One region of the Pseudomonas sp. A34-9 genome, then DNA from elsewhere that is predicted to be linked to it. Evidence: riboswitches for the same ligand, from Rfam matches in the RefSeq annotation. Region 1 holds a riboswitch; each other region holds the start of a gene.
What was found. Region 1 has a riboswitch for cobalamin ahead of cobW (cobalamin biosynthesis protein CobW). Riboswitches for the same ligand answer to the same signal wherever they lie in the genome.
Positions count from the first base shown of each region.

Region 2: it holds a riboswitch for cobalamin, as region 1 does, so the genes downstream of both, P3G59_RS16700 (TonB-dependent receptor) here and cobW (cobalamin biosynthesis protein CobW) in region 1, are expected to answer to the same signal.
Region 3: it holds a riboswitch for cobalamin, as region 1 does, so the genes downstream of both, cobO (cob(I)yrinic acid a,c-diamide adenosyltransferase) here and cobW (cobalamin biosynthesis protein CobW) in region 1, are expected to answer to the same signal.

Region 1 is NZ_CP119967.1:2,998,225-3,000,484, forward strand. Features, by position in the region: one part of gene P3G59_RS13355 (IS3 family transposase) at 1-153, shown strand, start outside; cobalamin riboswitch at 655-867, shown strand; gene cobW (cobalamin biosynthesis protein CobW) at 966-2,039, shown strand; gene cobN (cobaltochelatase subunit CobN) at 2,043-2,260, shown strand, end outside.
Region 2 is NZ_CP119967.1:3,748,499-3,750,758, reverse strand. Features, by position in the region: gene P3G59_RS16700 (TonB-dependent receptor) at 1-942, opposite strand, end outside; cobalamin riboswitch at 1,035-1,241, opposite strand; gene P3G59_RS16695 (saccharopine dehydrogenase NADP-binding domain-containing protein) at 1,402-2,260, shown strand, end outside.
Region 3 is NZ_CP119967.1:1,983,217-1,985,476, forward strand. Features, by position in the region: gene P3G59_RS08880 (hypothetical protein) at 1-424, opposite strand, end outside; cobalamin riboswitch at 588-813, shown strand; gene cobO (cob(I)yrinic acid a,c-diamide adenosyltransferase) at 894-1,505, shown strand; gene P3G59_RS08890 (cobyrinate a,c-diamide synthase) at 1,502-2,260, shown strand, end outside.

The DNA.
Region 1 (2,260 bases):
AAATCTGAATGGATACCCAAGGCCGGCTACCGAAACGAAGACGAAGCCAGTACCGATGTGTTGCGCTACCTGACCCACTATTACAATCGGATCAGGCTGCACAGCCACAACGGTTATAGGACTCCGGTAGCCATGGAGGCCCTGGCGGCATGAGAAATGAACAAAACCCTATAACTGTGTCCAGTATCGTTTGACCAGATCATTTCGGGATTTTCAAAACCTGAGTTCGACTCGGTATTTCACGTCGGCGTCGCCCGCCCAAACACCTCGGTCAGTCCCCTCTCCCTCGGGGAGAGGGCTAGGGTGAGGGGCTCTTGATCTGGCTCTTGATCTTGCTTTGGCTTTTGATCTTTTGCCCCATCGGCAGGCCGAGCGGAGGTGTTCATCCGGGGGTAGGCGCGCAGCGCCGTGCGGCGCAGCCGCATACATCGAGAGGAGGTGCAGCGAAGCAAACCGTAGGCGATGCCCCCGGATGGACACCGTAGCGAGGGAACACTGAGCCTCAGCGAAGTGCCGTACGCCAGGGGCAAAGCCTTTTGGTTCCTTTTTGGCGTTTGAAAAAGGGACTCACTGTAAGAGCGAAACCGCCAGCGGCAGCACCCGCAGCAACGGATATGCCCCCAATCCAAACATTGACCCATAAGCAAGCCATGCGTAGCCTTGCGCATTCGAGGTTCTTCGGCCCTTGCCGAAGCTAAGAAGGGAACGCGGTCAATGCCGCGGCTGCCCCCGCAACTGTGAACGGTGAAGTTCGCTGCCACGCCACTGCCAGCTCAATCCAGGAGCCCGCGGGAAGGCGCAGCAAACGCCAGGCCCAGCGCCTGAACACCGTCAGCCAGGAGACCTGCCTCGTCACAGATTCTCAATTCAACCGGGCGGGGTGATCCGGTGGCGAACTCTCCGGGCACGCACGCGCGTTGCCGGTTCTCGTCCCGTATGCCCGCCGCTTGCCAAAGGGCATACCGATGAAAACACTGGCCAAACTCCCCGTCACCATCGTCACCGGCTTCCTCGGTTCGGGCAAAACCACGCTGCTGCGGCACATGCTCGACAACGCTCAGGGCCGTCGCATCGCAGTGATCGTCAACGAGTTCGGCGAGTTGGGCATTGACGGTGAAATCCTCAAGCAATGCACCATCGGCTGCACCGAAGAAGAAGCCACCGGTCGCGTTTACGAACTCGCCAACGGCTGCCTGTGCTGCACCGTTCAGGAAGAATTCTTCCCGGTGATGCGCGAGCTGGTCGCCCGTCGCGGCGATCTCGACCACATCCTCATTGAAACCTCGGGCCTGGCCCTGCCGAAACCGCTGGTACAAGCCTTCCAGTGGCCGGAAATCCGCAGCGCCTGCACCGTTGACGCGGTGATCACCGTGGTCGACAGCCCGGCCGTGGCCGCTGGCACCTTCGCCGCGTTCCCGGATCAGGTCGATGCCCAGCGCAAACTCGACCCGAACCTCGATCACGAGTCGCCGCTGCACGAACTGTTCGCCGACCAACTGGCCAGCGCCGACCTCGTCATCCTCAACAAGGCCGACCAGACCAGCCCGGAAGATCTGGCTCGCGTTCGCGCGGAAGTCGCCGAAGAGCTGCCACCGGCGGTGAAAATCATCGAAGCCAGCAACGGTCGTCTGCCGCTGGACGTGCTGATCGGCCTCGGCGCCGGTTCCGAAGAACACATCGACAGCCGCCACAGCCATCACGATCACCACCATGGTGAAGGCGATGACGACCACGATGACCACGATCACGACGCCTTCGATTCGATCTCCATCGAACTGCCGCAAGCTGACGAAAGCCTGCTGCTCGACGCCCTGACGCAGCTGGTGGTCAAGCATGGCATCCTCCGTGTCAAAGGTTTCGCCGCGATCCCGAACAAGCCAATGCGCCTGCTGATCCAGGGTGTGGGGACGCGTTTCGACAAGCATTTCGACCGTCAGTGGGGTGCCGATGAAGCACGTATTACGCGTCTGGTGTTAATCGGCCAGGAACTCGACGCCGCGCAACTCGAAGCGCAGCTGCGCGCCGCGCTCAGCGTTTAAACCATGCACCTGCTCAGGACCCAGCCCGGCGGTTTCGTCTCGGATGACAACATTGCCGACCTTGGCCAGACCCCCGCCGAGTTGGTGATTCTGTGCAGCGGCGACTCCAGCCTGGCGCTGCTCGCCGAGGCCGCGCAGCAGTTGCCCGAGGATTACCCGAGCCTGCGTCTGGCCAACCCGATGCAGGTGCAGAATCACGCCTCGGTCGATTTGTACGTCGA
Region 2 (2,260 bases), 750 kb from region 1:
GTTGACGCGGGTATAACGCGTGTCCCAGTCGTTGATATGGCCTTTGACGAAGTAGCTCAGGCGCTCATTGATGGCCTGCTCGAAGGTCGCCGTGGCGATCTGCTGCACGCGGTCGTTGGTGGTGTTGTGGTTGTCGACCGGGCGGGCGAAGTCGAGGTCGGCGTCGGCGTATTGGTAGAACAGTTCCAGCCGCGAATCATCGCCAAACGACTGAATCGCCTTGGCGCCGAATGTGGTGACTTCGTAGGCGCGGTGCTTCTCGCTGACGTTGTTCATGTCGCGGTTGCGATAGGGCTGGTAACCGTCGGAAACGTTGTGGCTGACATACGCCAGCAAACCAAGATCGCCGAAACCGTTAGTGAAGATATTCTCGACCCGGGCGTCTTCGGTGGTGCCGCCAAAGCTGTCGACGCCCAGGTTCACTTCGCCGGCGGCTTTGCGCGACTGCGGGCTGCGGGTGACGATGTTGATCATCCCGGACACGGCTTGGGTACCGAACAACAGGCTCTGGCCGCCCTTGAGCACTTCGATGCGTTCGATGGCGTTGGCCGGCAGGGTGTCCAGATAGAGGCCGCCGTACAGGCGATTGTTCAGGCGCACACCGTCGAGCAGGATCAACGTGTCGTCGTTGCGCCCGCCGAGCAGCGAATAGGTGCCGTAGTCGAACGGGCCGTTTTTCGGCGCGACGTACAGGCCGGGAATAAACATCTGCATGACGCGGCTGACATCGGCACTGGGGCCGGCGCGCTCGATCTGTTCGCGGGTGACGATCTCGACTTTGCTGCCGAACTTCGCCATGTCGGCGACAGCGGTGGATTCCACCGACGGTGCGGAAACGATTTGCTGATTGAGTTCCAGTGGCGCGTCATCCGCCAGCAGCAGAGGGCTGAACAGGCAGCCGAACAACAGGGTTGGAGCCGAGGTGTAGAAAGGTCGAATCATTGTCTTCTCGAAAAGTATCTTCGCAGAAGAGCATGCAGGAGAAGGCATCGCGCACAGCCAATACCGGCCCATGCCCGCCCACCGCAGGATTTTGCCAAACAGACATTCCAGGCCGGTCTCCGGGCTCGCGCGTATCGAGGCTTTCACCTTCCCATGGCCGCATGGCCACAGTGGTCTATCGAAAGCATCACGCGCATACCGTTGCGGGGGCAGCACCGGACTTGTTCGAAAAGAACGTACCGGTTTCCCGTTTCACTCCATGCACGGCGGCATGGGACACCTGAAACTGGGCGGCATCTGAACATTCGAATGACCGTTCGTCAACTTGGCAGTGGCGTGCCCGCTAGTTCACTGCTGCACGGGCGCGCAAGAGCGGCAGCCATTGATCTGAATGGCTTGCCGGCGTTCGGCCCTATATCCTGCACGCCTGTGTGAGGGAATGACTTAGGGAAAAATTGCATGCCGTTCAGGGTGATGGTGGTCGGTGGTTATGGAAATTTCGGCAGCATCGTGTGCCGGCATCTGGCGCTGATGCCGGACATCGGTCTGGTGCTTTCGGGGCGTGATCCGCACAAGTTGCAGCGCAAAGTCGATGAGCTGAACAATCAATCGGGCAACGTCTGCGAAGGCTGGTGCGGCGATGCCATGGGTGGCGAATTCAAGTCCGCATTGCGCGCGCTGAACATCCAGTTGGTCGTCCATACCGGTGGGCCGTTTCAAGGGCAATCCTATGCGCTCGCTGAAAGCTGCATCGACGCCGGCGTGAACTACTGCGACCTGGCGGACTGCCGCACGTTCGTCAACGGCATCGGCATTCTCGATGCGCGGGCGAAGCAGGCCGGCGTGGCGATCCTCAGTGGTTGCAGCTCGGTGCCGACGTTGTCGTCCGCGATCATCGATGAGCAGCGCCAGCACTTTTCACGCATTGATTCGATCGAGCATGGCATTTCCTCATCGGCGAAAATGCCGGGGCTGTCGACCATCGAAGGCGTGCTCGCCTACGCCGGCAAACCGATCAAGCAACTTAAAAACGGCAAGGTGCATGAGGTGTCGGGCTGGCTGGACCTGACCTTGCGCAAAATGCCGCAGATGGGCACCCGCCTGCTGGCCAATGTTGATGTGCCGGACATGGACATCTTCGCCCATCGTTATGGCGCGCAGACCTTGAGCTTCAAGGCCGGCGCCGGGCTGAAACTCGGCGGCATCGCCAACGGCCTGCTGGCTCAGGCACTCAAAGTCGGGCTGGTCCGCGACCATGCGCTGTGGGCGGCAAGACTGCATCGCCTCGGCATGCGCTTCGAGCGTTTCGGCGATGGCA
Region 3 (2,260 bases), 1.0 Mb from region 1:
TGTGCTGGGCTTTTTGCGGTGCGACGAACAGGCAGCCGAGCTTGAGATCGCTGGCATAGCTGATGCGCCTGGCGTCGTTGGTGATGTCGAGCAGGGCTTGGGTCAGGTTGAGATTGGTAACCCGTGGCCAGCGCTGAGTGGCCTGAATAAAGGCGCGGTCTTCGGCGCCGGCGAGAAACAGATCGGCGCGGGCATTGCGTTCGCCCTCTTCGTTCTGTTTGCGCGTGGCAGTGTCGTTCAGCGTGACCAGCTCGGCCATCCACGCCGCCGCTGTGAGCAATCCGAGATTGGCTTTCTCGTCATGCCAGTAAGGTGTGTCGCTGTCGCCGCGCACGGTGTTGTAACGGTCGATACAGTCAAACCAGCGTTCAAGCACCGGGCGCAGGAATTCCAGGCGCGGGTTGCTGATGATCATGCCTTGCATCGTCATCATCCTTTATTGTTGTGGTGGGCTTTTCGGGAAAAGCATGGCTCTTTGATATCATTTGTATCAGTGTGGCACAAGATTGGCGTCAGATAGTTGATCGACGGCAGTTATTCGCCCGATGGCCCCCTCTTCAATTGACGCTCCACCCCCAACCCTCTAACCTTCGCGGCTTGTTTCAGGTGCTCTGTGACCTGCGTCGACAGAGTGAAACAGGGAAGCCGGTGAGGGTTGTCTTCAAGCGAAGATCGACCACGATCCCGGCGCTGCCCCCGCAACGGTAAATGAGTGAACACTGCGTCAAATGCCACTGCTCAAAGCGGGAAGGCGCGCAGTCTGGCGAACGCCGCTCATGAGCCCGGAGACCGGCCTGATCCATCCAGCGGCATCACGGTGGGCGATGCCAGGCTTTTTGCCGTCTATTCTTGTGCCTGCCCGCCGTTATCCAGCCTCAACGGAGAGCTCCCCCATGACTGATTCCCCCGAGCGCGACGAACGCCATCTGGCGCGTATGCAGCGCAAAAAAGCCGTGATCGACGAACGCATCGCCAACTCGCCTGACGAGTGCGGCCTGGTGCTGGTGCTGACCGGCAATGGCAAAGGCAAAAGCAGCTCGGCGTTCGGCATGCTCGCCCGCGCCATGGGCCACGGCATGCAGTGCGGTGTGGTGCAGTTCATCAAGGGCCGCAACAGCACCGGCGAAGAGCTGTTTTTCCGCCGCTTCCCCGAGCAGGTGCGCTTCCATGTGATGGGCGAGGGCTTCACCTGGGAAACCCAGGACCGCCAGCGTGACATCGCCGCTGCCGAAGCCGCGTGGGCAGTCTCTCGCGAGCTGCTGCGTGATCCATCGATCGGTCTGGTGGTGCTCGACGAATTGAACATCGCCCTCAAGCACGGTTATCTCGATCTCGATCAGGTGCTCAGCGATCTGCAGGCGCGTCCGCCGATGCAGCACGTGATCGTCACCGGTCGCGCGGCCAAGCCGGAAATGATCGAGATGGGCGACACGGTCACCGAAATGGGCATGCTCAAACACGCCTTCCAGGCCGGCATCAAAGCGCAGAAAGGCGTTGAACTTTGAATCAACCACGTCACTGCCCGGCGGTCCTTATCGCCGCGCCGGCCTCCGGTCAGGGCAAGACCACCGTCACCGCCGCGCTCGCCCGTTTGCATCGCAATCAGGGGCGCAAGGTGCGCGTGTTCAAATGCGGCCCGGACTTCCTTGATCCGATGATTCTCGAGCGCGCCAGCGGTGCGCCGGTGTATCAACTGGACATGTGGATGGTCGGCGAGCAGGAAAGTCGTCGTCTGTTGTGGGAAGCCGCCGCCGAGGCGGACCTGATTCTGATCGAAGGCGTGATGGGCCTGTTCGATGGCACGCCGTCCAGCGCCGATCTGGCGCGGCACTTCGGTGTACCGGTGCTTGGCGTGATTGACGGGACGGCCATGGCGCAGACCTTTGGCGCGTTGGCGCTGGGTCTGGCGAAGTATCAACCGGATCTGCCGTTTGCCGGTGTGCTCGCCAATCGCGTCGGCACCTTGCGTCATGCGCAATTGCTCGAAGGCAGTCTCACGGAAGGGCTGCGCTGGTACGGTGCGTTGTCCCGCGAAACGGGTATCGAACTGCCGAGTCGCCACCTCGGCCTGGTGCAGGCCAGTGAACTGAATGATCTCGATGTGCGTCTCGACGCTGCCGCCGATGCACTGGCCAGCAGTTGCGAGGTAGCGCTGCCACCGGCCGTTGGGTTCGCAGCGCCGGACGTCATTGCGGTAGAGCCGCTGCTGAAGAATGTGCGGATCGCCGTCGCCCGTGATGAGGCGTTTGCCTTTACCTAT